One region of the Achromobacter sp. ISS7 genome, then DNA from elsewhere that is predicted to be linked to it. Evidence: predicted binding sites of a transcription regulator. Region 1 holds the regulator's gene; each other region holds the start of a gene.
What was found. The regulator FNR, encoded in region 1, switches genes on or off when oxygen is low (the NO sensors DNR and NnrR bind a similar motif). The targets are predictions, from matches to a motif close to TTGATNNNNATCAA.
Positions count from the first base shown of each region.

Region 2: the regulator FNR is predicted to act here: its motif matches at 1,801-1,814, upstream of AC1HFW_RS15195 (DUF3079 domain-containing protein).
Region 3: the regulator FNR is predicted to act here: its motif matches at 7,207-7,220, upstream of AC1HFW_RS07800 (universal stress protein).

Region 1 covers NZ_JAWRZD010000001.1:2,955,324-2,965,562, reverse strand. The annotation lists gene AC1HFW_RS13295 (MFS transporter) at 8-1,309, opposite strand; gene AC1HFW_RS13290 (hypothetical protein) at 1,540-2,742, opposite strand; gene fnr (fumarate/nitrate reduction transcriptional regulator Fnr) at 2,757-3,485, opposite strand; gene AC1HFW_RS13280 (gamma-glutamylcyclotransferase family protein) at 3,609-4,040, opposite strand; gene clpB (ATP-dependent chaperone ClpB) at 4,193-6,799, shown strand; gene AC1HFW_RS13270 (S-layer protein) at 6,915-8,552, opposite strand; gene AC1HFW_RS13265 (TetR/AcrR family transcriptional regulator) at 8,704-9,372, opposite strand; gene AC1HFW_RS13260 (Tm-1-like ATP-binding domain-containing protein) at 9,533-10,239, shown strand, end outside.
Region 2 covers NZ_JAWRZD010000001.1:3,420,489-3,430,727, forward strand. The annotation lists gene AC1HFW_RS15170 (LysR family transcriptional regulator) at 1-16, opposite strand, end outside; gene AC1HFW_RS15175 (short chain dehydrogenase) at 142-738, shown strand; gene AC1HFW_RS15180 (GNAT family N-acetyltransferase) at 777-1,235, opposite strand; gene AC1HFW_RS15185 (hypothetical protein) at 1,289-1,495, shown strand; tRNA gene AC1HFW_RS15190 (tRNA-Arg) at 1,648-1,724, opposite strand; gene AC1HFW_RS15195 (DUF3079 domain-containing protein) at 1,863-2,114, shown strand; tRNA gene AC1HFW_RS15200 (tRNA-Arg) at 2,231-2,307, opposite strand; tRNA gene AC1HFW_RS15205 (tRNA-Arg) at 2,475-2,551, opposite strand; gene AC1HFW_RS15210 (ATP-binding cassette domain-containing protein) at 2,756-3,442, shown strand; gene AC1HFW_RS15215 (TetR/AcrR family transcriptional regulator) at 3,456-4,076, opposite strand; gene acpA (acid phosphatase) at 4,277-6,016, shown strand; gene mnmH (tRNA 2-selenouridine(34) synthase MnmH) at 6,212-7,255, shown strand; gene AC1HFW_RS15230 (hybrid sensor histidine kinase/response regulator) at 7,266-10,239, opposite strand, start outside.
Region 3 covers NZ_JAWRZD010000001.1:1,677,784-1,688,022, reverse strand. The annotation lists gene AC1HFW_RS07825 (TonB-dependent receptor) at 1-2,084, shown strand, start outside; gene AC1HFW_RS07820 (DUF748 domain-containing protein) at 2,086-3,186, opposite strand; gene AC1HFW_RS07815 (hypothetical protein) at 3,439-3,636, opposite strand; gene AC1HFW_RS07810 (EAL domain-containing protein) at 3,776-4,681, opposite strand; gene AC1HFW_RS07805 (FUSC family protein) at 5,050-7,161, shown strand; gene AC1HFW_RS07800 (universal stress protein) at 7,280-8,116, shown strand; gene AC1HFW_RS07795 (2-hydroxyacid dehydrogenase) at 8,141-9,082, opposite strand; gene AC1HFW_RS07790 (PepSY-associated TM helix domain-containing protein) at 9,194-10,239, shown strand, end outside.

The DNA of each region.
Region 1 (10,239 bases):
GGCGCCGTCAATCGTGCCGGTGCATGGCCGACTGATGCTTGGTGTCGCGCATGGTCGCGTACACCAGCAGCGAAATGAAGATCACGCCCGCCAGGTAGTAGTAGAACCACTCTTCGTGGCCCTGCTGCTTGAACCACAGCGCGATGGCCGGCGCCGTGCCGCCGAAGATCGACACGGTGATGGCGTAGGGCACCGCCACGCCGGTGGCGCGGATGTTGGTGGGGAACAGCTCGGCCTTCACCACCGCGTTGATCGAGGTGTAGCCGGCGGTGAAGATCCAGGCCGCGCAGATCAGCAGGAAGGCGATGAACGGCGAGCGCGTGTGCGACAGCGTCATCAGCAGCGGCACGGTGAGCAGCGCGCCGGCGATGCCGAAGAACACCAGCAGCGGCTTGCGCCCGATCTTGTCGGATAGCGCGCCGTACAGCGGCTGCAGGATCAGCGCGAAGATCAGCGACGCGGCGATCACGTAGGTGGTGACGATGTCGGAGAACCCGGCGGTCTGCCGCACGAAGGTCTGCATGTAGGTGGTGAAGGTGTAGAACGCCGCCGTGCCGCCGGCCGTCAGGCCGACCACGATCGCGACCTCGCGCGGATAGCGCAGCAGGCCGCGCAACGAGCTGGTCTTGGGCTTGCTCTGGCTGGCCTGCTTGTAGGAATCGGTCTCGGGCATGTCGCGCCGCATGACGGCGGTGATGATGGCCAGCATGGCGCCGATCACGAACGGAATGCGCCAGCCCCATTCCACCAATTGCTCGTGCGTCAGGAACACGTTCTGCAGCAACAGCAGCACCAGGATGGCGCAGAGCTGGCCGCCGATCAGCGTGACGTACTGGAAGCTGGAATAGAAGCCGCGGTGGTCCGGGTCGGCGATCTCGGTGAGGTAGGTGGCGCTGGCGCCGTATTCGCCGCCCAGGCTCAGGCCCTCGATGACCCGCGCCAGCGCCAGGAGCGCCGGCGCCGCCAGCCCGATGGACGCGTAGGTGGGCGTGACCGCGATGATCAGCGAGCCGACGCACATCATGCCGACCGAGACCATCAGCGACAATCGTCGCCCGTGGCGGTCGGCCAGGTGGCCGAACAGCCAGCCGCCCAGCGGCCGCACGATGAAGCCGGCGGCGAACAGCGTGGCGGCGTTCAGCTGCTGCACGACCGGGTCGTGCGAGGGGAAGAAGGCGGGGGCGAAGTACAGGGCGAAGGCGGTATAGGCGTAGAAGTCATACCATTCGACCAGGTTGCCCATGGAGCCGACGAAGATCGCCTTGATGCGGCGTTTGGCGTCGGGCATGTCGAGATACGCTTGGCTCATATCTGTCTTCCACGGAGACGGTACCCGCCTATCTTGCGCCTGCCGGCGCGAAAATGCACCCCCGCGCGCGTCCGGGATATTTGTTCAGCTTGGTGTCAACAATGATCGCGAGTCGGGCACGCGGCTTGCGGCCCCTGGCGCGGAATGCGGCTCGCGGCGCATTGCGCCGTGCACGGGGCCGCGCGGCTTTCCTGGCGGGTCTGGCGGTTGCGTTGAGTGGGGCGCGCGCCCTACTTGCGCGGCGGCTCGATCACCGTGCAGGCGGCCGCGCCGGCCGGCGCCAGGGCGTTCTCGCCCAGCAGCGCGCGCGCGCCGCAGACCGAGCTGAACATGCCCTTGTTCTCGTGGCCGACGCCGGTCACTTCGAAGCCGGCGCGGTGCAGCGTCACCGGCCGGTTGCCGCGCGCGGCGACGATGCGCTCGTATTGCAGGTAGGCGGTGCCGCGTGCCAGCCGGGTGGCGCCCTGGGCCTCGGCGCCGCAGGTCTTGTCCAGCAGGCGATGCTCGGGATTGTTGTCGGCGCCGCCCAGCAGGTAGGTCACGTCGCGCGCCGCGTAGCGGATGAACAGGCGCGTGTCGTCGGTTTCCTGCGCGAACGGGGGCAGCTTGTCGGTGCCGTACTTGTACTGGTTGTAGGTGGGGCAGATGCCGCGCTCGTAGGGCGCGTAGCCCTTGCCGTCGGGACGCGGGCGTTCCTTGGTCAGATACAGGTAGGACGAGGGATTGGCCACCACGTAGCGCACGGCGATGCCGTCGCGGCGCAGCGGGCCGTCGATCTGGTTCAGCACGGCATAGCGCTGCACCAGCTGGGCGCCGCCGGAGTGGCCGGCCAGCACGATGCCGGCCAGGGTCGGCAGGCGCTTGCGGTCGTCCAGGCTGCGCAGCAGGTCGTCGATCACCTGGAACGAGCTGACCGGCGCCGGCCGGCCATTGGCCTGCACGCTGTCCTCGCCGTCTTCCCAGCTGGACTTGCGCCAGGCCGCCATGCCGGCGTAGCCCGAGTCGATCACGCCGACGAAGCGCGGCGCCAGGATCAGGGTGTCGTTGGCGCGCGCCGGGTTGGCCGCCAGCACCGTGGCGACGGTTTCGTAATAGGCGTCGGCGTTGCGCTTGACCCCATGGAACACGATCACGATTTGCTTGATATCGCTCAGGTCGCCGCGCGCCAGGTTCCGGTTAGCATAGACCGGTACCTTGTAGCGGTGGCCGGGCTTGCCCAGTTCGAGCGTCTGCCAGCGCGGAATCACCACGCGCTTGGGGGCGGGCGCGGGCTCGTCGTAATCGTAGGGATCGGGCAGCGGCGTCTGCGCGCGCGCCGCCAGGGGCAGCAGGGCCGCCAGGGCCAGCGCCGCCGCGCCCAAGGCGCCGCGCGAGCGCGGCAGGCGCGGCGCCGGATGGGGCTGCGCGGCGCCGGGTACGGCTGTGCGGCGCATGGCGCGGGCGGGCGTCAGCAGCCCTCGTGGCCCAGCAGTTGCTTGAGCGCGGGTTGGTCCAGGATGCGGACTTCGCGCTGGTTGATGCGGATCAGGCCATCGCGCGCGAAGCGCGAGAACAGCCGGCTGACCGTTTCCAGCGTCAGGCCGAGATAGTTGCCGATTTCCTCGCGGCTCATGCGCAGCACGAATTCGGTCGACGAGTAGCCGAGCGACGCATAGCGTTGCGACAGGTTGAGCAGGAACGCGGCCAGGCGCTGTTCGGAACGCATCGAGCCCAGCGACGCCAGCATCTGGTGCGAGCGCGTGATCTCGCGGCTCATCAGGCGGCGGAACTGCTGCTGCAGCGAGGGCAGGTGGGTGGCCACGCGGTCGACTTCGTTCAGGCGGATCACGCAGACTTCGGAGTCTTCCAGGGCGACGGCGGCCGAGACGTGCTTGCCGTCGAGCATGCCGTCCATGCCGACGATCTCGCCGGGCAGGTGGAAGCCGGTGATCTGGATCTGGCCGGTGGCGTCTTCGAGCTGCGTTTTCAGGCTGCCGAAGCGCACGCCGTAGACGGCGTCCAGGGGGTGATCCAGCGAATACAGCGTCTTGCCCTTTTCGAGGCGCACGCGCTCTTTCACCAGTTCGTCCAGCTTTTCTACTTCGGCGGCTGCCATCCCGACCGGGACACACACGTGGCCCAACATACACGTGGAACAGTGGGCGGCATCAGGGGCAACGGGAACCCGTTTTTGCATACGATGACCTTTATAGTGCCCGGACCCGGCGGGTAGCCTGGAGGGGCTTAAAGCGTGAAGACAGGTCTCCATTGTAGTCCGTTGTTACTACGGGTGTCTTACGGGGCGTTTTGCAGCGCATTCCTACGGCGGCATCCGGGCCGGACGGGCCTGGCGGTAGGCGACCCAGTCGTCGCCGTCGATGTCCGCCGCCGTCCCGCGCCAGGCCGGGTCGATGGGGTAATACTCGCAGGCCACCGGGGCGGCGCCGGGCGCCAGCGGCCGCGCCAGCACCGGCCGGCGCACGAAGCAGCCGGGCCGCCCGGGCGCGTACTCCTCGATCTCATCCATCAGGGCGACCAGGGCCGGGTCGACCTCGTAGATGTCGCCCCGCACCCGCCGGCCGTCGGCCACCGGGAGCAACCCGGGCCAGTCGCCGAAATCCACCAGCATGCCGGGCACGGTGGCCGCGCCCACGTGGCGGGCCGGCGGCAGGCCGCGGCGGGCGGCGGCCTGCGCCAGGTCGTTGATTTCGCCCGCGCGTAGCGTGCCGTAGACAAAAACGTATATGCTCATAGTTCAGATTGTTGCTGCACGCGGATGTGTCCACGGACATAAAGCCATGAGGCCGGCGAGGTATTGAAATACTCGCATCCGGCCGCATATTCAGGTCATCGAGCCCGCCGGCGCGTATCGGTCAGGCTCACCAACAAGCCACAACGACCATTATGCGATTCGACAAACTGACTACCAAGTTCCAGCAAGCCCTGGCCGACGCTCAGAGTCTGGCCGCCCGCAACGATCATCCCTACATCGAGCCCGTCCACGTGCTGTCGGCGCTGCTGTCCGACGCCGATAGCGGCGCCGGCAGCCTGCTGGCGCGCGCCGGCGTGGCCGTCAACCGGCTGCAGCCGGCCCTGGACGCCGCGCTCAAGGCGCTGCCCCAGGTGCAGGGCGACGACAACGTCCAGGTCGGCCGCGACCTGCAAGGCGTGCTGACCCGCACCGACAAGGAAGCCGCGCGCCGCGGCGACACCTACATCGCGAGCGAGCTGTTCCTGCTGGCCCTGGCCGACGACAAGGGCGAGGCCGGCCGCATCCTGCGCGAAGCGGGCCTGCAGAAAAAGGCCCTCGAGGCCGCCATCGACGCCGTGCGCGGCGGTGAAAACGTATCCGGCGCCGAAGGCGAATCCAACCGCGAGGCCTTGTCCAAGTACACCATGGACCTGACCGAGCGCGCCCGCCAGGGCAAGCTCGATCCGGTGATCGGCCGCGACGACGAAATCCGCCGCACCATCCAGATCCTGCAGCGCCGCACCAAGAACAACCCGGTCCTGATCGGCGAACCCGGCGTGGGCAAGACCGCCATCGTCGAAGGCCTGGCGCAGCGCATCGTCAACGACGAAGTGCCCGAGACCCTGCGCGGCAAGCGCGTGCTGTCGCTCGACCTGGCCGCGCTGCTGGCCGGCGCCAAGTTCCGTGGCGAATTCGAAGAGCGCCTGAAGGCGGTGCTCAAGGAACTGTCGCAGGACGACGGCAGCAACATCGTCTTCATCGACGAGCTGCACACCATGGTCGGCGCCGGCAAGGCCGAGGGCGCGATGGACGCGGGCAACATGCTCAAGCCGGCGCTGGCGCGCGGCGAGCTGCATTGCATCGGCGCCACCACGCTGGACGAATACCGCAAGTACATCGAGAAGGACGCCGCGCTCGAACGCCGCTTCCAGAAGGTGCTGGTCGACGAACCCGATGTCGAGTCCACCATCGCCATCCTGCGCGGCCTGCAGGAACGCTACGAGATCCACCACGGCGTCGAGATCACCGACCCGGCCATCGTGGCCGCGGCCGAACTCTCGCACCGCTACATCACCGACCGCTTCCTGCCCGACAAGGCCATCGACCTGATCGACGAGGCCGGCGCCCGCATCCGCATGGAAATCGATTCCAAGCCGGAAGTGATGGACAAGCTCGACCGCCGCATCATCCAGCTCAAGATCGAGCGCGAGGCCGTCAAGAAGGAAACCGACGACGCCTCCAAGCGCCGCCTGGGCGTGATCGAGGACGAGCTCGAGAAGCTGCAACGCGAGTACAACGACTTCGAGGAAATCTGGAAGGCCGAGAAGGCCGCGGTGCAGGGCACCCAGGCCATCAAGGAAGAAATCGACAGCGTGCGCGCCGAGATGGCCGAGTTGCAGCGCAAGGGCCAGTTCGACAAGCTGGCCGAGCTGCAGTACGGCAAGCTTCCCGACCTGGAAGCGCGCCTGAAGGCCGCCGAAGTGGGCGCGGCCGAGGCGGCCGAGGAAGCCGAGGGCGGCGAAGGCCGGCCGCGCCTGCTGCGCACCCGTGTCGGCGCCGAGGAAATCGCCGAGGTCGTGTCGCGCGCCACCGGCATCCCGGTGTCCAAGATGATGCAGGGCGAACGCGAAAAGCTGCTGCACATGGAGGAATACCTGCACAAGCGCGTGGTCGGCCAGGACGAGGCCGTGCGCCTGGTGTCCGATGCCATCCGCCGTTCGCGCGCGGGCCTGGCGGATCCGTCGCGGCCGTATGGCTCGTTCCTGTTCCTGGGCCCCACCGGCGTGGGCAAGACCGAGCTGACGCGTGCGCTGGCCGAGTTCCTGTTCGACTCCGAAGAGCACATGATCCGCATCGACATGAGCGAATTCATGGAGAAGCATTCGGTGGCGCGGCTGATCGGCGCGCCGCCCGGATACGTGGGCTACGAAGAGGGCGGCTACCTGACCGAGGCCGTGCGCCGCAAGCCGTACAGCGTGGTGCTGCTCGATGAAGTCGAGAAGGCCCACCCGGACGTCTTCAACGTGCTGCTGCAGGTGCTGGACGACGGCCGCCTGACCGACGGCCAGGGCCGCACCGTGGACTTCCGCAACACCGTCATCGTGATGACGTCCAACCTGGGTTCGCAGCACATCCAGACGCTGGCCGGCCAGCCGTACGACGTGGTCAAGGAAGTGGTCTGGGGCGAGCTCAAGCAGACGCTGCGGCCCGAGTTCCTGAACCGCATCGACGAAGTGGTGGTGTTCCACGGCCTGGAAGCGCAGCACATCGAGTCCATCGCCCGCATCCAGTTGCGCCGCCTGGCCGAGCGCCTGGAAAAGCAGGAGATGCGCCTGGAGGTGACCGAGCCCGCGCTGGCGGAACTGGCCCGCGACGGTTTCGATCCGGTGTTCGGGGCGCGTCCGCTCAAGCGCACCATCCAGCAGCAGATCGAGAACCCGGTCGCGCGCTTGATCCTGGAAGGCCAGTTCGGTCCGCGCGACGTGGTGCCGGTGGACTGGCGCGACGGCAAGTTCGTGTTCACGCGCACGTTGCAGTAAACGCAAGCGCGTCGCCCATTCCGCTTGGGCGTGTGCAGAAAAAAGCCCCGCAGGCAATCGCCCGCGGGGCTTTTTCATTGTCCATGCGGCCTGGGTCGCATGGACGGCAACGGCGTTACTGCTTGACCGTCACGAACACCGGGTTCGAGTAGAACCACAGGTCGTTGTAGTTGCGCGCGTTGATGGCGTTGAAGCGGGCGGCGTTGTCGGCCAGGTCGACCTTGGCGTCCGGCAGCGGCTCGCCGTTGGCGGTTTCGCCGGCCACGTCGGGCGCCAGGTTGGTGCCGCGCAGGCGCAGGTACTGGCTCTTGTCGGCGGTCACCTTGACCTTGATGACGTTGTAGCCGTCCTTGTCCACGGTCCAGTCGTTGCGCGTGTAGCGGCCCAGCACGCGGGTGCTGGAGTTGGTGGCGTTGTCATACGCCGGCGTGCCGGCCGTGGCGCGCGCGCCGACGTCGCCCACGATCAGATCGACGTGGTGCACGGTCGGCTTGACGTAGGTGGGGTTGCCGCTTTCGATCGGGTACTCGTAGTGGTTGCTGTCGGGGCTGCGGAAGCGGATGGTGACTTCCACCTGTTCGCCCTTGGCCGCCGTCAGCTCACCGCCCATCTGCGCCGTGCCCGAGGCGCCCTGCGCCTGGAATTCGAGCGCGTCGATCAGGTCGCCGAACACGCCGAACATGCGGCCGCTCTTCAGGCCCGTGACCACCGCGGCCATGTCCTTGCCGTCCTTCCAGACGTAGGTCTTGGCGTACTCGCCCGGCGCGTAGCCGCTGCTGTACTGGCCGGTGGCGTTGACGCGGAAGTGGAAGTCCGAATCGGCCACGGTCCAGATGTGGCGGCCTTCGCCCAGCAGCGCGTCCCAGGTGCCGCCCAGCTTGGCCACCAGGTAGTCGACGCCGCCATAAGTGCGGTTGGGCAGGTTGGCCGGCGTGTAGGCCTCGGCGTAGCCGCCGCGGTCGGGTTCCATCTGGTTGCCGACCATGCCTTCGATGGCGAAGAAGATCGACGGCGCCAGGTCGTGCATTTCGCGCAGCTGGCCGATGGTGTATTTGCCGGCGTAGCGCGACGGGTGGTTCAGCAGCATGTAGCTGTCGGGGTGCTTGTCGCGCAGCCACTTCAGGGCCGTCAGCGAATCGGCGTGCGTGGTGTAGGCGCGCGTCTGGCCGGCCAGGTCGGCGACCAGTTGCGCGTCGAACAGGTTGGCGGCCTTGTTGGTGTACAGGTATTCGAACTCCGCCACCGCGCGCAGCGACTTGTCGGACATCGGGTCATTGGTGCCGATGCCGATGTTGACGTGGTCGTGCGTGGGCATGTCCCATTCGAACGACGAGAAGATGATCTTGCCGGCGTAGCGGCCCGCGGCCTGCGCCTGCTTGATGAACGGCACTTCGTAGCGCGCCATGCCGGTCGAGAACGGAATCGAGCCGCCGGGGATGTTGGCGCCGGTGTTGTCGCGCGCCGACATGCGCAGGTGGTTCGAGAGCGCGGCCCAGTCGAGTTTGTAGCGGTCGAAGGCCTGGTCGAGCACGCTTTCCAGCGTGGTCTGGGCGTCGTCGGACTGGATCGTGTGCACGTGCAGGTCGCCGGCGCTCCAGGCGCCGGTCTTCACCGGCGGCGTGGGTTCGGTCACGACCGGCGGCGTGCTCGCGTCGTCATCGTCGTCGCTGCCGCCGCAGGCGCTCAGCAAGGTTACGCAAGCCAGCGACAACGGCATCAGGGCCCGCCGCAGGCGGGTTACTTCGAACTGCATTCCATACTCCAGCGTCATGCGGGCCGCACAGGCGCGGCGCCGCGAAGGCCCGCACTATGCGGGCCGCGAGTGACGTGGGAATGACAGCTTGCTGTTAGCTGGCGGCGGCCGGGCGGCGCGCGCCCGCGGTGTTTTTCAGGGCCGGATGGCGCTAGCTTTTGCCGCGCGCGCTGGCCGGCGCCGCATCCGCCGCATCGGCCAGCGCCTGGCGGATGATGGCCTGCGCGGTCCAGCGCGCGACGTCGGTGACGGCCGGCAATTCCAGGCCCCAGATGTCCTTGAGCACCAGGAACACTTCGGTGCCGTAGACCAGCGACAGCGCCTGCGCCACGCGTTCCTGCTGCGCCGGCGGCAGCGCGTCCGCCAGCGGCGCGATGGCGCGCTTGAGGATGTCGACGCGATGGCCGCGCACCAGCCGCGGTTCGTTGCCGGCGCGGCCGGCGCTGGCTTCGGCGTGCTGCTGCAGCGACACCTGGATGGCCGCGCGCAGCGGCGCCTCGTGGGCCTCCAGGCGCGGATAGGCGAAGCGCAGCAATTCGTCGACGCGGGTGGCGGCGTCGGGCGCGGTCGAGTCCCAGGCCAGGATCGGCCCCAGGCTCTCGTCGACCACGGCGGCGATCAGCGCGCTCTGGCTCGGGAAGTAGCGGTAGGCGGTGGCGCGCGACACCTGCGCGTGTTCGGCCAGCTCGGCCACCGACGGCGTGATGCCTTGCGCCATCAGGCGCTGCGCCGCGTCCAGCAGGATCTTGCGCATCCGCGCGCGCGGCCCGTGCGGCGGTTCGCCGCTGGCGGCGGCCTGGCGGCTGGCGGGCGCGATCAGGCGCGCCGGGGCGGCGGCCGGCTTGCGCGCGGCGGTCGTGGTTTGACGTGAGACAGGTGTCTCAGTATGATTCTTTCGTCTCATTTCTTGATTCTACAGGGCCACGCGCCCCGGACATATATCGAGGCGCGCACCGAGTGTAGCCGCCCGCGGAGGAGTCATGACGCATTCGAATCGGCGGGTTTTCGTGGCCGCCACCTACGACACCAAGGGCCACGAGGCCGAGTATGTGGTCGACCTGCTCAAGCGCGACGGCCTGGACGTGGTCTCGGTGGACGTGTCCACCACCGGCGCGGCCAGCGCGGCGCGGGTGCAGGCGCGTGAAGTCGCGCGCAGCCATCCGCAGGGCGAGCAGGCCGTGTTCACGGGCGACCGTGGCAGCGCCATTGCCGCGATGGCGCTGGCGTTCGAACGCTATGCCGCCGCCAATCCGGATATCGGCGCCTTGCTGGGCCTGGGCGGCTCGGGCGGCACCGCGTTGATCACTCCGGCCATGCGCGCGCTGCCGATCGGCGTGCCCAAGCTGATGGTCTCGACCATGGCGTCGGGCAATGTCGCGCCGTATGTGGGCCCCTCCGACATCGCGATGATGTATTCCGTGACCGACGTGGCCGGCCTGAACCGGATCTCGCGCCGCGTGCTGGCCAACGCCGCGGGCGCCATCGGCGGCGCCTTCCGCCAGGCCGCCAGCGCCACGGGCGGCGACAGCCAGCCGGCCGTGGGCATCACCATGTTCGGTGTCACCACCGCCTGCGTGCAGCAGGTGACGCCGTTGCTCGAATCGCGTTACGACTGCCTGGTGTTCCATGCCACCGGCACCGGCGGCCAGTCGATGGAAAAGCTGCTCGACAGCCACCTGCTGTCGGG
Region 2 (10,239 bases), 470 kb from region 1:
TGAGCAGACGGTCCATGAATTACGCACCCTGGGTATGAAGTGTTCCAACCATTCCCGGATTTTTCCACAGGAATGGAAATCGCAGAATGCTTTCATGCGCTGGCGTCCATGCCGCGCGCCCCATCAAATCCAGGAGTCCCCATGAAAATCGCACTTATCGGCGCCAGCGGCACCATCGGCCGCGCCGTCGCCCACGAACTGGGCCAGCGCCACGAGATCATCGCCGTCGGCAAGACCCAGGGCCAATACCAGGTCGACATCACCCGCAGCGACAGCATCCGCGGCCTGTTCGAACGCATCGGCAAGGTCGACGCCATCGTCTCCACCGCCGGCACGCTGCACTTCGGCCCGCTGGCGGAAATGACGGCTGAACAGTTCAAGATCGGCCTGCACGACAAGCTGCTGGGCCAGGTCGACCTGGCGCTGATCGGCCAGCACTACCTGAACCAGGGCGGCTCGATCACGCTGACCAGCGGCATCGTCAGCGACGAGCCGATCCGCTTCGGCGCCAACGCGTCGGCCGTCAACTCGGCCATCGATGGCTTCGTGCGCGGCGCGGCGGTGGAACTGCAAGGCGCGCGCATCAACTCGGTCAGCCCGACCGTGCTGCAGGAATCGTGGGAAGGCTACGGCCCCTACTTCCTGGGCTTCGAGGCCGCGCCCGCCCAACGCGTGGCGCTGGCCTACAGCCGCAGCGTCGAGGGCGCGCAGACCGGCCGCGTGTACCGCGTCTGGTAAAACCCGCGCCCGGGCCGGCAACGCCGGCCAGGACCCGCCTACGCCGCCAGGTGGCGGTTGTAGGTGAGGAACACCTGATCCTGTTCCCAGCCCAGCGACTCATACAAGGCCTGCGCCGGCAGGTTGGTCCGGGCGGTGGTCAGGTCCATGCGGGCGTAGCCGCCGGCGCGGGCATGCGCCTCGGCCTGCCGCAGCAAGGCGCGGCCGGCGCCGCTCTTGCGCGCCCCCGGCGCCACGAACAGGTCATACAGTACGTAGATGGGCGCGGCGATCACCGAGCAGAACGACGGATACAACTGGCAGAAACCCAACGCGGCGCCCTCGGCGTCCTCGGCCAGCAGGATCACCGATTCATGGCGCGCCAGCCGCGCCTGCACGAAGGCCAGCGCGGCCGCCGGATCGGCCGGCTGCGCGTAGAACTGGCGGTAGGCGTCGAACAGCGGCGCGACGCGCGTGGCGTCGTCCAGGCAGGCAAGTCTGATCTCGATGCGGCTCATGGTGTCCGTGCAAATAAGCGAATGTACACTCAGCGCATTCTCGGGAGAACCGCATGCGCTACACCCTGATGCTCGCGTGCGTGGCCGCCGCCACGCTCACCTCCGCCTGCTCGTCGCGCCAGGCCTACGATTCCGGCCAGGCCTGGCAACGCAATGAATGCAACAGGATCGCCGACGCGCAGGAACGCCAGCGCTGCATGGGCTCGGCGTCCACGTCGTACGACAGCTATCAGCGCCAGCGGCAGGACATCCAGAAATAAGCCGTCGCGCCTGGCGCGGCTCAATGCGGAGAATCTTGAATGCGGACGAGATCTCCGGCACGCTGAAAACAAAAAAGCCCGGCGCAAGGCCAGGCTTTTTTTCTGCTTTTTTTCAAGCACCACGCCGACGAATCGACGCGTATCGAATGAGGTGGCGCGCCCGGCAGGATTCGAACCTACGACCCCCTGGTTCGTAGCCAGGTACTCTATCCAGCTGAGCTACGGGCGCGCTAAAGAGGCGTGTTTATAACATGGATTCGTGACGGTCCGCAAATCGGTGGTGGACTGTTGCCACCCGGCGCGGCTTGCGCCAGATCAATCCCCAGGCTCCCGGGCAGCGTTACGCTGGATTCAAGGAGACTGAAGCATGGCCAAGAAATTTCCCTTGCATCCCAAGCACCCGGAACGCATCTGCTGGGGCTGCGACCGCTACTGTTCCACCGATGAGCTGGCCTGTGGCAACGGCTCGGATCGCACCATGCACCCGGCCGAACTGCTGGGCGACGACTGGTACACCGTGGGCAACTGGGGACTGGAAGATGACGACGTCGCCGCCGATACCAAGGCCGGAACCGCCGCCCCGGCCAGCGCTGATGCGAGCGCCACTGCCACGCACTGATAAAAGCAAAAAGGCCTTCGATCCAGGATCAAAGGCCTTTTCATTTTCGCCGCGTTTTTTCACGCGTTTTTTTTTACCGATTTACTCATCCGGTGGTGATATCCATCCAAATGAGTTGGCGCGCCCGGCAGGATTCGAACCTACGACCCCCTGGTTCGTAGCCAGGTACTCTATCCAGCTGAGCTACGGGCGCTCCGGTAAAGAGGCAAGATTATATCAGAATAATTTCACCACTGCACTGCTCTTGTCTTTTTCACTCAAGCGCTCGACCTGAGTATTCCATCGCATGCCTTTTTTTCTTTGCCATTTCCCGCGCCGGGTTACGGCAACGGTGATGACAAAACAAGCAAAGGAATTCGATGGCGCGCCCGGCAGGATTCGAACCTACGACCCCCTGGTTCGTAGCCAGGTACTCTATCCAGCTGAGCTACGGGCGCGTTAAAAAGCAAGCCTTGCATCATAGCGTTGTTTCGCAAAGCGTGCAAGTCGCTTGCCATGCATGGCTCAAGCGTGACGACCCACGGCGGCCCACGGCGGCCCGCCATCGGCAACCACTCTCATTCTCATTGACTGGCGGTCAGTCATTATCTATATTTCTTTAACCCCGCGCCGCCCGTGCGCCCCTTGCTCCCCTCGCCACCATGATCGCTCCCTTTGCCTCGATGCCGGCCGCCACCGGCGAACGTATCGTGCCGTCGCTAACGGCGGGGCCGCTGCATCCCGGCCCCTTGCCCGCCAACGCGCTCACGGTGGTATTGGGGGCCGCCGCCTCCGGCAAGACACGCCTGCTGTCCCGCATCGCGCGCGACTTGGCGCAGGACGAAGCCCCCGTCCGCGTCATCATGGTGGAGCGGCATGCCGCCGCGGTGCCGTCGTTGCGCGCCTTCGAGGCCCTGCTGCTGGCGCACAAGCAAGGCGACCGCTGGGCGGTGGGCACGCGCGAAATCCAGGCGGTCCGCGCCTGCCTGCGGCAGGTCGGGCTGGCGCAGGCCGCCGACAGGCTGGTGGAACAACTGGATGCCGAGGCGCGCCAGCGCCTGCTGATCGCGCACGCCCTGATCCGCCAGCCCGACGTGCTGCTCATGGATCAGCCCGAGCGCGCGCTCGCGCCATGCCACCAGGCCGACATCGCGCTGATGCTGCGGCGCATTGCCGCCGAACACGGCTTGCGCGCCGTCATCGCCATGGCCGATGCCGCCACCGCGCTGCGGGTGGCCGACAGGCTGCTGCTGATGCGCGACGGGCGTCTTGTCGCCACGGGATCGCCGGCGCAGCTGCGGGCCCTGGCCCGGGCCGGCGATATCGATGCGGCGTGGCTGCCGTCCTGACAAACCGCGGCGTCTACACGGCCACGCCGAGCATGCGCAGATAGGCGTCGGCAACGCCGCGCGCGAAGTCGGTGGAATCCGGCAGCTTCGACAGGATCGCGTCGTCGGTGGCGCAATGCACGCCGGCATAGATCAGCAGCGACATCATGCGCGGATTGTCCACGCGCCAGGCGCCGGCCTCGGCCCCCGCCTGCAGGATGCCGTGCAGCTGCCTGACCACGTCGTTGCCGGTATGCCCCTCGCGCGCGTGGTGATGCTGATGCGTGAAAACGATGTCGTGCACCCGATAGGTGCGCAGATAGGTCGCGACGTTGGCCTGCACCCAGGCGCGCAGCTTGCCGATCCAGTCATCTGGCTCGCAGGCCGCGATCGCGCCTTCCAGTTGCGCGACGAACTCGCGCACGTAGCGCTCGGCCAGCGCCTGCAGCATTTCGTGCTTGGACGGGAAGTAGACATAGAACGTGCCCTTGGCCACGCCCGCCGCTTCCGTGATCTCGCTGATGGTGGTGGCGTCGACCCCTTTTTCCAGGAACAGCGCCTGCGCCGCGCCCATCAATTCATCCAGGCGGACCTCGGGCGGCTTGGTGCGAGGCGACGCCTGGCGCGCGGATTCGCCTGCGGAATGGTCGGTCATTGCTTTCACTCGGATTTCAGCCATGGCACAAGTCTAAGGGAATTTCGCGGCAGTCTCCCTGGCGTACAGCTTGCCGACAGCCGATGGTCACATTGATACAACGTCGCAAACCTAGGCTACTCGCCGTGAATGCCGGCTGTCATCCGGCAACCCTCGTGGCGCAATGACAGGGCGCCGCCCTCTCCGCAAGGTCTACAACCATGTCTGAAAAAGAAAAGAGCGCGAACGCGCAGGCTGCCGCGACGTCGACGGCCGCCGATCACGCTGATGCGGGCACTCCCGTTCGCGCCACCCGCCGGGGCTTCCTGACCGGTATCGCCGCGCTCGGCGCGAGCGCCGCCGCCATGGGCGCGCTGTCCGGCTGTTCCGGCGACGGCGATGACGACGACAACAACAACACCCCGGCCGCGCCCGCGCCGGACCTCACGACGCAGCTGCGCAAGAACGTCAAGACGCTGGTCGTGATCTTCGCGGAAAACCGCAGCTTCAACAACCTGTTCTCGAACTTCCCCGGCGTGGAAAAGCCGCTGTCCGCGCTGACCGCCGCCGACTACACGCAGAAGGACCGCGACGGCACGACGCTGTCGGTGCTGCCGCCGGTGTGGGGCGGCATGGTGCCGACCTCGCAACAGGCCAACCACGTCACCTACCAGGTCGCCGAGAACGCGCCCTACATGAACAACCTGCCCAACGCGCCGTTCGACCTGCGCGGCCCGCAAGGCGAGCCGCTGCCGCAAGGCGTGGTCACGCGCGACCTGTGGCACGTGTTCTACCAGAACCAGATGCAGATCAACGGCGGCAAGAACGACCGCTTCGTCGCCTGGGCCGACTCCGGCGCGCTGGTCATGGGCCGCTACAGCGACTCCGCCTACAACCTGCGCCTGTGGAAGCTGGCCCAGGAATTCGTGCTGTGCGACAACTTCTTCCAGGGCGCGTTCGGCGGTTCGTTCCTGAACCACCAATACCTGGTCGCCGGCCGTCCGCCGTTCTACCCGGACCTGGCCAACGCCTCGATCAACGTGCGCGGCCAGATCGCCCAGCTGCAAAGCGCCGATCCGACCGACCCCAACCTGCAACCCAAGCCGACCTCGCCGGCCAGCGCGCTCACCGGCGCGCCGCAGTTCGGCGCCAGCGCCCTGACGCCGGACGGCTATGGCGTGAACACCATGGGCCCTCCGTACTGGCCCGCGTTCTCGCGCGATGCCGCCAACCCGACCCAGGCCGATCCGACTTCGGTGTTCATGCTGCCGCAAACGCACAGCAACATCGGCGACCTGATGACGGCCAAGGGCCTGGACTGGGCCTGGTACGCGGGCGGCTGGCAGGCGGCGATCGATTCGACCGCCAGCACCGGCTTCCCGTCGTCGCCCAACTTCCAGGCGCACCACCAGCCCTTCAACTACTTCCAGAGCACCGGTCCCGGCACCGCCGCGCGCACCGCGCACCTGCGTGACGGCGGCCTCGGCGATCTGTCGTCGACCAACAAGTTCCTGGCCGACGCCGAAGCCGGCAAGCTGCCCCCGCTGACGTTCTACAAGCCGCAAGGCAACCTGAACATGCACGCGGGCTACGCCGACGTCGATTCCGGCGACCGCCACATCGCCCACATCGTCGACAGCCTGCGCAAGAGCTCGCAGTGGGACAACATGGTGGTCGTGATCACCGTCGACGAGAACGGCGGCTGGTGGGACCACGTGGCGCCGCCCAAGGGCGACCGCTGGGGCCCCGGCACGCGCATTCCGGCGCTGGTGGTCTCGCCCTTCGCCAAGAAGGGCACCGTCGACCACACCATCTACGACACCGGCTCGATCCTGCGCCTGGCCGCCCGCCTGTTCGACCTGCCGACGCTCGACGGCCTGAAGGCGCGCGACGACGCCATGACCGCGCGCGGCCAGAAGCCGATGGGCGACCTGACCAACGCGCTGACCTTCAGCGCCTGATCGACGGCCGCCTGGACGCCTGATCGCCTTCCATTGACGGCGACAGCGTCCCGCGAGCGCCGGGCGGGCAGCGATGCCCGCCCGGCGCTCGGTCTTTCCCACGGTCCCAGAAACGCCCCCCGCGTTCCGCCCCCCGGCGCGAGCCCGGCCCGCCGCCGTGCGAAAATTCGCCATTCCCTCCTGGATGGCCCCGCCTTGAAACACCTGCTGGCCGGTTTGGACCGGCTCGATGACTTCGACGACATCATCGACGTGCGCACGCCGCTCGAGTATGCCGATGACCACCTCCCCGGCGCCCTGAACGCGCCGGTGTTCAGCAATGAGGAACGGGCCCGGGTCGGCACGCTGTACCGCCAATCGCCGTTCGAGGCCACGCGCCTGGGCGCCGCGCTGGCCGCGCGCAACATCGCCAACCATCTGGACACCACCTTCGCCGATCGCCCGCAAAGCTGGCGTCCCCTGGTGTATTGCTGGCGCGGCGGCAAGCGCTCGGGCTCCATGACGGTGATGTTCAACATGATCGGCTGGCGCGCGCGCCAGCTCGACGGCGGCTACAAGACCTACCGCCGTGCCATCCTCCAATCGCTGGAAACGTTGCCCACGGGGCTGCGCTTCGTGGTGCTGACCGGCCCCACCGGCAGCGGCAAGACGCGGCTGCTGCACGCCCTGGCGCAGGCCGGCGCGCAGACGCTGGACCTGGAGGCGCTGGCGGCGCATCGCGGCTCGCTGCTGGGCGCCCGGCCGGGCGTGCCGCAACCGACGCAGAAGGGCTTCGACACGCAGTTGGCGGCGCGGCTGCGCGCGCTGGATGCGGACCGGCCCGTGTTCGTCGAGGCCGAGAGCCGCAAGATCGGCGCGGTGGCGCTGCCCGACACGCTGCTGGCCGCCCTGCACCAGGGCGCCTGCGTGGCCGTCAGCGCCAGCCGCGAAGACCGCGCGCGGTTCTTGCAGCAGGACTACGCGCAGCTATTCGATGATCCGGCCGGCTTCAAGTCGCAGTTGCAGCGCCTGGTCGGGCTGCACAGCCGCGACACCGTCGGCGGCTGGCTGCGCCTGGTCGACGAAGGCCGCCGCACCGAACTGGCGCGTGAACTCATCGACCGCCACTACGACCCGGCCTATGCCCGCAGCAGCCAGGCGCACTTCACGCGCCTGCCGCAGGCGCTGCCGGTGGTGTTCCGCCCCAACGACGACGACGTCGTGGCGCAGGCGCGCGCGCTGCTGCACGCGCTGGGCTGAACTCGCGCGCTCACAACGCCGCCAGCATTGCGCGCAGCGCATCGGCCAGCGCCGCCACCTGCCCGCGCGCCGGGTCGCTCAGCCGTTTGCCGGCGCCCAGCCGCGCTTCCGCCGCCTCGGCCTGCTGGTACAGCGCCATCGCCTGGACCGCGCCGAACCCGCCCCGCATCCGGTGCAGCACCGCCTTCAGGTCACGCACATTGGCGGCGGCCAGCGCCCGCTCCAGCCGCGCCAGGTCCTCGTTCATGGTCTGCAGGAAGACCTCGCGGTACTTGCCGACGAGCGGCGGCGCCCCCGCGGCGCAGGCGACGGCGATGGATGCGGTGGCGGATGCGGCCGCGGCTTCCGGGGCCGAAGGCGGCGGCCCCGCCTCGGCGCTCCCACCGCGTTGCGCGCGCAGCTCGCTCCACAACAGGCTCAGCTTGAGCGGCTTGACCAGCCAGCTGCTCATGCCCGCGGCCCTGCAGCGGGCTTCCTCGTCCTTCAGCGCATTGGCCGTGACCCCGATGATCGGCACCGCCACGCCCTGCGCCCGCAACGCGCTGGCCAGTTCGTAGCCGTTCATGCGCGGCATGTTGACGTCGGTCAGCACGGCGTCGAACGGCCCGATGTTCCATTGCGCCAGCGCTTCGGCTCCATCCGGCGCGAGCGTCACCTCGCACCCCAGTTGCTGCAGCTGGTCGCGCATCGTCACCTGGTTGATCGGGTTGTCCTCGGCCACCAGGATCCGCAGGTTCAGCGGCGCGTAGTGCGGCGCGGCGGCCTGCCGGGTGGCGACGGCGGCGTCGCCGCTGGCCCAGCGCTCCAGCGCGAAGCCGATGCTGTTCAGGTAGTGTCGGTCGGCGCGGTGCAATGCCGTGCCGGCGTCGTCCTGGCCGCCCGCCAGCACCACCGGTCCGTCCCAGTCGATGGGCGCGGCCGCGTCGGCGCCGATCTGCACGTCGAGCAGCACGCGCTCGCCGGTCTCGTCCGGCGGCAGCGCGGCCGGCGCCACGCTCGCCTGCGCGCCCCAATGCTCCAGCCATTCGCACAGGTTCACGCTCAGCGCCCGGCGCGCGCTGCGCACGTAGACGCGCAGCCCGTGCAGCCGCGGCGACGGCCCAGGCGGCGCCTCGGCCAGGTCCAGGTCGATGGCGATCGAGAAACTGCTGCCCAGCCCCGGCTCGCTGGTCACCTGGATGGCGGTCCCCATCAAGGCCGCCAGCCGCGCGCAGATCGACAGGCCAATGCCCGCGCCCCGCACCAGGTGCGAGCCGCCGTCGATCTGGTAGAACGGCTCGAACAGGCACGCCTGATCCTGCTCGCGGATGCCGACGCCGCTGTCGACCACCTGGAAGTGCAGGCGCGCGCGCCCGCCCTCCAGCGTGTCGGCCCGCAGCCGCGCCACCACGTGGCCGGAATCGGTGAACTTGATGGCGTTGTTGACCAGGTTGTTGAGAATCTGCCGGATCCGGCCGCCGTCGCCCATCACCCAGGCCGGCGTCGCCGTATCGATGCCGCTGTAGATCACCAGCCCCTTGCGCTCGGCCACGCCGGCGTACGAGGCGATGCAGTTCTCGACCAGTTCGCGCGGGTCGAAGCCCTCGCGCTGCAACGCCAGCTGGCCCGATTCGATCTTGGTGATGTCGAGGATGTCGCTGATGAGCTGTTGCAGGATCGCCGAGGAATCCTGGATGCGGTCGACGTGGCGGCGCTGCGCCTCGTTCAGCGGCGTCAGCGACAACACCTCCAGCGTGCCCAGCACGCCGTACAGGGGCGTGCGGATTTCATGGCTCATGGTGGCCAGGAAGGTCGACTTGGCCTCGTTGGCGCGGTCGGCCTGCTGCTTGGCCTGCGCCAGCGTCTGCTCCATCTCGGCGCGCGCGCTGATGTCGGCGAAGGCGCACAGCACCACATCCTGCTTCTTGTAGCGGGTCGGCGCGAACGCGACGAACAGCGTGCACCCGTCATGGGTGCGGAAGGTCTCGAGGGTGCCCGGGCCGGACGCGCCCAGCACCTGGCGCAGCAGCTTGTTGGTCTCGGCCGAATCGCGCAGCTGCTCGCCCACGCCGATGCCCAGCCACTGCGCCGCCAGCGCATTGCCGAACACGATGCGGCCCTCCAGCCGCGACAGCACGCACAGCGCCACCGGCGCCGTGTCGAGCACCGTGCGGTTGAATTCCTCGCTCTCGACCATGTCGAGATGGGCGGTCTCGGCGGGATGGATGACGCGCCGGTTGTACCAGAACAGGTAGCCGCAGCCGGCCGCCAGCCCCAGGCCGAGCATCAGCAGCACCGCGGCCGGCAACCACATGTTGGCGCGAAAGAAACCGCTGTATGCCAGCTGGTAGTAACCGGTCCACTGGCCGCTCTTGTCGGCGATGCGCAGCAGCAGGCCGTCGCGGCCGAAATGGAAGCCCGGCGCCATCACCGGCGGCGCGCCCTCGCCCAACAGCACCTCGCCGCCCTGGCGCACCAGCCAGAAGCGGTCGAACAGCGGCATCTGACGGATCCGCTCGGAAATGCTGACGCGGCCACGGCTCAGCAACGACACCGCGTAGACATTGCGCCGCGTGGCGGGCTCGGCGCCGCGCGCGTTCAGGGGCAGCATCACCGGCAGCATGCCGACCATCGCGTCCGGCAGGTGCTTGTCGCGCACCCACAGGACGCTCGGTCCCTCGCTGCCCGAGCGGTCCTCGGGGTCGGAGGCCCCGGCCGCCCGCTGCACCGCGTCCACCACCGCCAGGAAGGTCTGCCGGGTCAGCGGCTCGTAGCCGGACATGGTGGCGATCGCGGGCACGCTCATGCTGAGCTGCTGGCTCGGGGAAATGACGAACAGCGGCGCCGCCGGATACACCGACGCGGCCCAGCGCGTGGCGTAGAAGTCCGACAGGTAATCGCCGATGCCGGTGAACACGCCGCCCGCCACCGGGCACGCATCCGGGCTCTGGCACAGCAGCGAAAACGGCATCGCCGCGATCGCGTGCTGGCCATCGTAGAACGCC
Region 3 (10,239 bases), 1.3 Mb from region 1:
CCACCCCCGCGGCCGCCACGGCCGCCGCGCCGGCCGCGGCGCGCGGCGTCGCCACCCTGCCCGCCATCGCGGTCTCGGGCGACACGCCCCTGGCCACCCTGCTGGAACAGGCCAGCACCGGCACCCTGCTGGGCCTGCGGCCATTCGACACGCCGGCCAGCATCGACGTCATCAGCAACGAACAGCTGCGCGCACGCGGCGCGGTCAACGTCACCGACGCCATCACCCAGGCGGCCGGCATCAGCGCCATGCGCCACCCGGGCAACGGCGGCTCCTCGCTGTCGTCGCGCGGTTTCACCGATTCGAACTCGGTGGCCCAGCTGTTCGACGGCGTGCGCCAGTTCGGCGGCGTCGGCCAGACCTTCCTCTATGACCCCTGGGCGGTCGACCGCATCGAGGTGCTGCGCGGCCCCGCCTCGGTGCTGTATGGCGAAGGCGCCATCGGCGGCGTGGTCAACGTGATTCCGAAGAAACCCACCCGCGGCCCGATCGAGAACGAGATCCAGACCACCGTCGGCACCCACGACACCCAGCGGCTGGGCTTCGGCAGCGGCGGCGCGCTGGACGACAAGTGGTCGTACCGGCTCGACATCAGCGGCAACCACAGCGATTCGGGCATCAGCCTGGGCGACTCGCGCGACCTGGCGGTGACCGCCGCGCTGCGCCTGGACGTGTCGCCCGAGCTGAACTTCACGCTGACCCAGGCCTATGCCTGGCAGGAGCCGACGCGCTATTTCGGCACGCCGCTGATCGACGGCAAGATCGACTATGACCTGCGGCGCCAGAACTACAACGTGGCCGACAGCAAGATCATCTACCGCGACAGCCGCACCGACCTGAAGATGGAATGGTCGCCGAACCCGGCCACGCTGGTGCGCAGCCGCGTGTACTACATCGGCAGCGACCGCGACTACCGCGACGCCGAGAACTACACCTGGCAACCCGCCAACGGCCTGATCCAGCGCAGCGCCTACACCGACATCCGCCACGACCAGCAACAGGTCGGCAACGTCACCGATGCCTCCTTCGACGGCCACCTGTTCGGCCTGGCCAACAAGGTCGCGGTGGGCTTCGAACTGAACCACGCCACCTTCAAGCACACCAACAATTCGCCGTATTCCGGCACCTCGCTGGTGGACCCTTACGACGTCGATCACGGCCGCTTCATCAACGTCGCCGGCACCACGCCTCGCTATCGCAACAGCGCAGACCAATACGCGCTGTTCGCCGAGAACCGCCTGATGCTGACCAGCCGCTGGTCGGTGCTGGCCGGCCTGCGCTACGACCACATCGACCTGAAGCGGCGCGACCTGGTGGCCGACCAGACCGCGTTCGACACCACCTTCAACAATGTCGGCTGGCGCGTCGGCACCGTCTACGACCTGCTGCCCACGCTGTCCGTCTATGGACAGTACGCCGAGGCCGCCGACCCGATCGGCAGCCTGTTGCTGCTGTCGCCGGCCAACAAGGACTTCAAGCTGTCCAAGGGCCGGCAGGTCGAGGTCGGCGTGAAGCAGACCTTCTGGGACGACAAGGGCCAATGGACGCTGGCGGCGTATCACATCCGCAAGGACAACCTGGTGACGCGCGATCCCAACGATCCGACCCTGCGCATCCAGGTCGGCGAGCAATCGTCGCGCGGCCTGGAGGCCACGCTGGGCGTGGAACTGACGCCGGCCTGGCGCGTGGACCTGAACGCCGCCGTGCTGCGGGCGCGCTACGACGACTTCAGCGAATCGGCCAATGGCGTGGCGGTATCGCGCGCCGGCAACGTCCCCACCGATGTGCCGGAACGCGTGGCCAACGCCTGGGTCAGCTGGAAGTTCGCGCCGCAATGGACCGCCAGCGCCGGGGTGCGGTACGTCGGCCGCCGCTTCGCGGATGCCGCCAACCGGCTGGAAATGGCGGGCTACACCACCACCAACCTGGCCCTGCAATGGGAGCCGCGGCGCGACCTGACGCTGGCATTGCGGGCGTTCAACGTGTTCGACCGCCAGTACGCCGAGACCGCCTACTACAACCAGACGCAGTGGCTGCTGGGCGAAGGGCGGCGGGTCGAACTGAGCGCGAACTACCGCTTCTGACTCACTGGGTGAACAGGTCGGAGATCGCGTCGCCCAGGTCCTTCACCGCGCCGGCCACGCCGCCGGCCGCGCCCTCGGCCCCCACGCCGATGGCGCGGCCGAAGCCGCGCGCGATCTGGGCCGCGAAGCCGCGCGAGGCCGAGAACTTCGGATTGTCGAGGCTGCCGGCCAGCTTGAATTCCATGCGCAGCGTGCCCTTGCGGTCTTCCAGCGCGGCCAGCACCGCCTTGCGCGGCAGCGAAAACAGCGAGCCGTCGCCGCTGAACTTCAGGTCGTGCAGCGCCACCACGCCCGACGCGTTCAGCTGCCGCTTGGCGATGGTGGTGCGCATGTCCAGGTCCATCGCGCCGCCGGCCAGCGATCCGGCGCCGTTCTCCGCGAGATACGGCGCGGCATAGCGGATATCCATGTTGCGCACCGCGACCGTCATGTCGGCGTCGCTGCCGCCCACTTCCAGCGAGCCGCGCGCCTGAACCGTGGCCGCGCCGCTGCGGTTGTCCCGCACCGAGCCCTTGAATTCCATCTGGCTTTGCTGGCCATCGGCCGGCAGCACCAGCGGATGCAGGCGCGCCGTCACGTTCTCGAACGGAATGCGGTGCGGCGGCTTGGCGATGGCCGAGTCGATGAAGTCCAGCCGGCCGCCGTCCAGGATAATGTCGTCGGCCCGGACCGGCCCTTTGTCGCGGGCCCGGTCGCCGTCGCTATCGGCCTCGCGCAAGGCCGCCTGCAGGGCCGGTGAAATCTGCATGTCGCCGTCGCTGGTGCGCAGCACGGCGAAGTCGAATCCCTCGATGGTGATCTTGCGAAACACCAGCTGGCGCCGCAGCAGCGAGCCCCAATCCGGTTCGGCCACCACGCGCTGCGCGCTGGCGGGCGCCACGCCTTCGGCGCCCGTGATCCTCACGTCCGTCAGCACCACCGCGTCGAACCCCAGCCGCACGTCCGCCACCTGGGCCCGCGGCCCCAACAGGCCGGCGATGTGACGCTCGATGACGCGCATGCCGATCCAGGCCGCGGCCCCCAGCAGCAACACCGCGAGCACCACGGTGATCAGGAGCTTCTGGGCGAACGAAAGGCGCGGCGTGACAGTGGCGGTGGCCATGAATGGTCCTGTTGGCGAGGCGCGGGACGCGGCCGCGTCCCGGCGGGTCTTCGGGCGGCCCTGCCTGGCACCTTAGCGACCCGCGCGCCATGGCGCAAGGCATGTGGCGGCACCGGTGCGTGGCAACCAGGCCCGCACCCCGCATGCGACGACGCCCGCGCCGGGTTTCCCCACGCGGGCGTCGTCGCCACTCACCCTGTGCCTGCCGGCGCGGCGGCCGGATCGCGGGCTTGCTACGGGCCCGTCAACGCATCAGCGCTGCGTCTGCGACCGCTGGCCGGACTGACCCGGCTGCTGCGCCGGATTGCGGTCCTTGTCCATCTGCTGGCCGCCCTGGCCGGGCTGTTGCTGGCCCGGTTGGTTGCGGTCCTTCGGATTTTCCTGCGATTGCTGCTTTTGCGGCTGCTGTTGCTGGCCGGGTTGCTGGCCGGGCTGATTCGGGTTTGCCATGACAAATCTCCTAATAGGCGGAACCATTCCGCCAGGGATTCCCTAGCAACTGCCGTGCCCGCCCGGGCGTGGGACGCGCGCCGCCCCGGCGCATGATGCGGCACCGGTAATTTCAGGACCCGGGAAGTAAAAAGCGCGGCTATTGCGTGGTGACGTGCGCCGGCAGGCCAGTTTCGGCGTCTTGCGGATCGAACGCGTCGAGCCAGGCGGAGGCATAGCTGGCGGGCGCCGCCAGCGGTTCGCCGCGGTCGCGCTGGACGCGCAGCCGCATCATCAGGTCATCCAGCGGCATCGGCCGGCCCAGCGCGTAGCCCTGGCCATAGCGGCAGCCCGCGGCCCGCAACGCCGGCACGTCGGCCACGTTCTCGACCCCTTCGGCCACCACCCGCCACCCCATCCGGGTGGCCAGCTCGGCGGCCGTGCGCAGCACCTCGAAGGCGACCGCGCTGCGGCGCATGCGCGTCACGAAGTACTGGTCGATCTTGACCTCGGACAAGGGAATCGCCGACAACAGTTTCAACGAGGCATGGCCAGTGCCGAAATCGTCCAGGCTGACCTCGCAGCCGGCCTGTTCCAGGCGTTCCAGCGTGGCGCGCAAGGCTTCCAGTTCCTTGATGGGCTGGTCTTCGGTGAGTTCGACGCGCAGCAGCGACGCCGGCAGTTCGGCCACGTGGATGCGTTCGAGCAGGAACTCGACCGCGCGTTCGTCGGACAGGGTGGAGGCCGGCGCGTTGATGGCGATGGGAATCGCCATGCCGGTGCGCCGCATGTTCTGCAGCATGTCGATGACGCGCTGCGCCACCCGCTCGAACAGGATCCTGTCCAGCCCGAGCCGGTTGACGGTGGGAATGAATTCAGCGGGCATGACCACGCCCAGCTGCGGATGCTGCCAGCGCGCCAGCGCTTCGGCCGACACGATGCGGCCGGTCAACAGGTCGACCTGCGGTTGCAGCAGCACCCGCAGTCCTTCTTTGCCGGTAATCATGGCGGCGACTTCGTCGTCGCTCACCACCGAGCTTGTGGAAGCCTCGTGAGTTGGCGTCATGTTCGCTCCTTAAGCACCCCGGAGTACGGCCTGCGCTGTCCGGGCGCAGAGCGGGGCACATTGGACATGAGTATTCACAGTCGGCCTGCAGGAATATCTTGCTACCTTGCTTCTTACTGCCTTGTGTACTACCCAGCGTATTCGATCGCCAATGTTTTTTTATGCGATTTTGCGCATTTACTCCAGAGTATTTTGCACCGCTGCGGCGCCAAAGTCACACATGTGTAACCAGTGGTATTCAGGCCATTCAGATTCATGAAAACCGCAATATTTGGACGCTCCGATGAATCACTGCTCTTTGTCCTTGTCGACATGGTAGCGTTGCGACTTTTCCGCCGTTGCGGCCTCTTTTTTTGCCCCGTTTTCGCGTGACTACCCTGCTCTCCCGCTGGCGCGTTTCCCTGCGCCACGTCCTCTGGCTGGACGCCCTGCAAGCCGCCGCCATCAGCGCCGCGCCCGTCATCCTGGCCGTGCTGGCGCACGAGCCGCGCCTGGGCTGGACCGCCATCGCCGCCTTCTGGGCCTGCTTCGGCGACCCGGGCGGCCCGCTGCGCCAACGCGCCGCCTCGATGCTGGCTTTGGGCCTGATCGGCGCATTGTTCTGCTTCCTGGCCAGCGCCAGCGCGCACACCCTGTGGCTGCTGCTGCCGCTCACGTTCGTCTGCTGCACCTTCGGCGGCCTGCTGCGCGTGCTGGGTCCGGCGGCGGCGATTGTCGGCACGCTGCTGTCGGCGGGCTTCGTGGTGGCCGCGGAGCTGCCGGCGCCGACGCTGGCGGCCAGCCTCTCGTACACCCTGTTCTTCGTGGCCGGCGCGCTCTGGGCCATCCTGATGACGGCGCTGGTCTGGCGCCGCCGTCCCTGGAAGGACGCGACCCACGCGGTGGCGCATTGCTATCGCGGCCTGGCCGATTTCGCCGACGCGCTGGCGCGCATGTATTCGGGCCTGGCGCCCGCCGCCGGGCCGCAGGCCTGGAGCGCCGTCACCCGTCCCCAGCGCAGCGGCGTGCGCGCGGCGCTCGAGGCGGCCCGCGTGCGCATCCGCGAGGTGCAGGACGCGCGGCCGTCGCGCCGGGCCCGCGCGCAGCAATTGTTCTATTTGCTCGATAGCGCCGAAGACAGCTTCATCGCCCTGGTGGCCGCGGCCGACCTGCTGGAATCGAACGCCCCGCGCTGGCTCGGCCGCGCCGCCGGCGCCAACCTGTCACACGCCTTTCATCGCTACGCCAGCGTCGCCAACGCCATCGCCAGCACCTCGGACGTCAGCGATCCCAGGCAGGCCGACTGCCTGCGCGAACGGCTGGCGCATTTCGGCGCCGGCCTGCATGAATTGCGCGGCGCCGCCATGGCCTACGCGCCCGACCTGGCGACCATGGTGCCGGTGCTGGACCGCCTGCAGCAGACCGCCCAGGCGATCATGCAGGCGCTGTTCGACCAGGATGGCGCGCCCGCCGCGCCGGCCCTGGCCGCGCGGGCCGATTCGCCCGTGCGGCAGGCCTGGCGCAGCCTGCGGCAGAACCTGCGGTTCGAATCGGATGCGTTTCGCCACGCCCTGCGCGTGGGCATCGGCGCCACCATCGCGGTGGCGCTGTCCAAGACCTTCGCGGTCAACCACGGCTACTGGATGTCTTTGACGCTGGTGTTCATCCTGCAGCCCTATTTCGCCACGACCTGGCAGCGCACCCTCGAACGCGTGATCGGCAGCGTCGCCGGCGCCATCGGCGCCTCGCTGCTGGGCCTGCTGCTGAGCACGCCGCTGTCGGTGGCGCTGGCGGTGCTGCCGATCGCGCTGGGCACGTTCGCGGCCCGCACCATCCATTACGCGCTGTTCACCTTTTTCCTGACGTCGCAGTTCGTGCTGGTCAGCCACATCCAGCAGCCCGACATCTACGAGCCGATGCTGGCGGCGCTACGCGCCTTCAACAGCGTGCTGGGCGGCGTGCTGGCCCTGCTGGTGGGCTTCCTGGTGTGGCCGGAAAAGGAGCCGCGCCAATTGGCCGGCGCCTTGAGCCGCGCGCTGGAACGCCATGCCGACTACGCGCGGGCCCTGACGGTCGACAAGAGCGGCGCGGCCCCCGCGGCCGACATCGTCGGCCTGCGCCGCCAGGCCTGCCTGGCCGCCGACAACGCCGAAGCGGCGCTGCAACGGCTGCAGCAGAATCCCGTGCACCGCGACCGCAAGGTGGACACCGCGGTCAACCTGCTGAACGCGATGCGCCGCGTCACCGCCGCCGGCACCGTGCTGGAGATCCAGCCGGCGCTGGCGCCCGACAGCGAGGCCGCGCCGGCCCTGCGCGATTACGGACTGGCGCTGGCGCACGCCCTGCACCCGCAGGAACCGGCCCCCGTGGTCGAGCTGCGCCAGTTGGCGGTGCCGGCCGCCGTCAACACGGCCGCGCCGGCACTGGCCGGACCGCTCGACCGCATCGCCCAGCAGGCGCGGCAGGTGCGGCAATTGCGCGACCGGGTGCAGCAGGCCTGACCGGCCCCCGGCCCCTTGCGGCAACCCCGCCAAACTGCGGGACGCTTGACGCGCGTCAAGGGCGGAATGCCCGGAACGCGCAACGATGGAGGCCTACCGCGCTCAAAAGGAGGCCGCCATGTATCGCCGCATTTCCGTCCACCTGGACCACGGATTCGATTGCCCCCGCCGCACCCGCGTGGCGCTGGCCCTGGCCCGACGCCACCAGGCCGAACTGGTCGGCATCTACGCCAGCTCGGCCCCGCCGCAGTACTACTACGGCGAGTCCGTGATGATGTCGAAGACGCTCAACGTGATGCGCGACCTGCAGGCGCAGAACCGCGGCGCGGTGCAGAACGCCTTCCTGGAAACCGCGGCCGCGGCCGACGTGCCGGCCGCGGTGCGCGCCGGCGCCAGCTCACCCAGCGCCAGCATGGCGCGGCTGGGCCGCACCAGCGACCTGCTGGTGGTCAGCCAGCAGAACCGCGAGGACGTCGAGGCCGTGCACGAGAACGAATTCGTCGAACAGACCCTGCTGAGCGCCGGCCGTCCGGTGCTGGTGGTGCCGTCCAGCGGCGATTTCCCGGTGGTCGGCGAACGCGTGCTGTACTGCTGGGACGGCAGCCGGGAAGCCGCCCGCGCGCTGGCGGATGCCGCGCCGCTGCTGCGCCTGGCCTCGCACCTGGTGGTGCTGACCATGGACGAAGGCGCCGCCACCCGCGACGACGAACCCGTGCCGTTCGAGGACCTGGCCACCTACTGCATCGCCCAGGGCATGCCGGCGCCGGACCACGTGCGCCGCGACATCAAGGGCGTCGGCGTCGGCAGCACCATCCTGAACGCGGCGGCCGACTACAGCGCCGACCTGATCGTGATGGGCGCCTATGGCCACAGCAAGTTCCGCGAATGGGCGATGGGCGGCGCCACCGCGTCGATCCTGAGAAGCATGACCGTGCCGATCATGTTCTCGCATTGACCTGCGCCTGACGCCGGCGGCGCCTCAGCCCTGCGGCACCGGCGTCAGCACCGGCTTGCCGGCGAAATGCGCGGTGGCGTTCTCCAGGAACAACGCCACCGTCGCCGACACCGCTTCCGGCGAGCGCCCCGCGCTGTGCGGGGTCAGCACCACGTTGTCCAGCTTCAGCAGCGCCGGCGGCACCACCGGTTCGCCTTCGACCACGTCCAGCCCGGCGCCAGCGATGCGGCGCTCCGCCAACGCGGCGATCAGCGCCTCGGTATCGACCACGCTGCCACGCGCGATGTTCACCAGATAGCCTTGCGGCCCGAGCGCGTCGAGCACGGCCGCGTTCACCAGGTGCCGCGTGTCGGCGCCGCCCGGCGTGGCCACCACCAGGAAGTCGCTGGCCTCGGCCAGCGCCAGCGGGCTGTCGTAATAGGCGTAGCCGCTCTCGGGGCGCGGCCGCCGGTTGTAGTAGCCGACCGTCATGCCGAAGCCGTTGGCGCCGCGCCTGGCGATCTCCAGGCCGATGGTGCCCAGGCCCACGATGCCCAGCCGCTTGCCCGATACCTGCGGCCCCATGAAGCCATTCCAGTGCCCCTGGCGCACCCAGGCGTCGGCCTGCGGCAGGTGGCGGGCGGCGCCCAGCAGCAGCGCCATGGCGTGATCGGCGACCGAGGTGGCGTTGGCGCCGGGGCCATGCGTGACCCGCAGGCCGCGCGCGCGGGCGGCGGCCACGTCGATGTTCTCGAAGCCGACGCCCAGCGAACAGATCAGTTCGAGCTTGGGCAGCGCCGCCATCTCTTCGGCGTAAAAGCCGGTGGCGCCCCGCGTCAACACCACGCGGATCTCGTCGGCGTGGTCGCGAATGGCCTGGGCGCGCCGCTCGGGCGTGGTGGCAAGAATGCAGCGAAAGCCGCGGTCTTCGATGACCGGCAGGAAATCGTGCGCGCTTTCAATCAATATCAACAGGGGGATCTTCATGTCGCTACGGGTCGGAGGCGGTGAAACTGGAATGGCGCCAAAAAAGCGCCGGCAGATATTACGCCTCGGTACAATTGCGCGCCACCCGCCGTCGCCGTCATTGAACGCAACATGAAAGCCAAGCTCCGCAAGTCCCTGCGCTCCGCCGTGTCATTCCTGCACCGCTGGACGGGGATGATCCTGGGAAGCGTGCTGGTTTTGGCGGGCCTGAGCGGCAGCCTGCTGGCTTTCGACCACGAGCTTGACGGCTGGCTGAACAGCGCCATGCTGCGCAATACCGCGGGCGTCTGCGCCGCGCCGCTGCCGCCGTCGGCCGCCGCCCGCGCGGTCGAGCAGGCCTGGCCCGGCGCCACGGTCGCCGCCATCACCCTGCCCCAGGCGCCGGCCGACAGCTACCGGGTGCAATTCAAGCACGCGTCGACCGCCGACAACGAAGCCGGCGTGGACGCCTGCTCCGGCCTGTTGCTGGCCAGCCGCGACCGCGACGCGGTCTCGCTGGACCGCGCCCACCTGATGCCGCTGCTGTTGCGTTGGCACATGACCCTGCTGCAAGGCAAGACCGGCCGCGAAGTGCTGGGCTGGCTCGCGGTGGCCTGGGTGGCGCTGCTGCTGGCCGGCATCTACCTGGCCTGGCCGCGGCCGGGCCACTGGCGCCGTTCGGTCACGGTGACGCGCGGCGTCGGCGCTTTCCGCACCAGCTACGAACTGCACCGCGCTGCGGGACTGGTCGCGGCGCTGTTCCTGCTGGTGGTGGCCGGCAGCGGCTTCTTCATGGGGCTGCCGCAGCTGGGCCGGCAACTGGTCGCCAGCGTCGTGCCCCTGCCGGCCGACGCACGAGGTGCGACGCAGGCGCCGCTGGCCGCGGGTGAACCCGAGATCGGTTGGGATGGCGCCGCCGCCCGCGCGCGCGCGCTGGCGCCGACGGATGCGACGCTGGTGATGCTGCGCCGCGACCCGGCGCACGGCGTCTACCAGGCGCGGGGGCGCCGCGCCGACGACTGGCAGCCGGTCGGCACCTTGCGCATGTTCCTCGCGATGCGCGGCGGCGATCTGCTGTCGCGCGCCGATCCGATATCGGGCACCAGCGCCCAGCGTTTCCTGGCGGTGATGTTCCCGCTGCATTCCGGCAGCCTCTATGGCCTGCCGACCCGCATCCT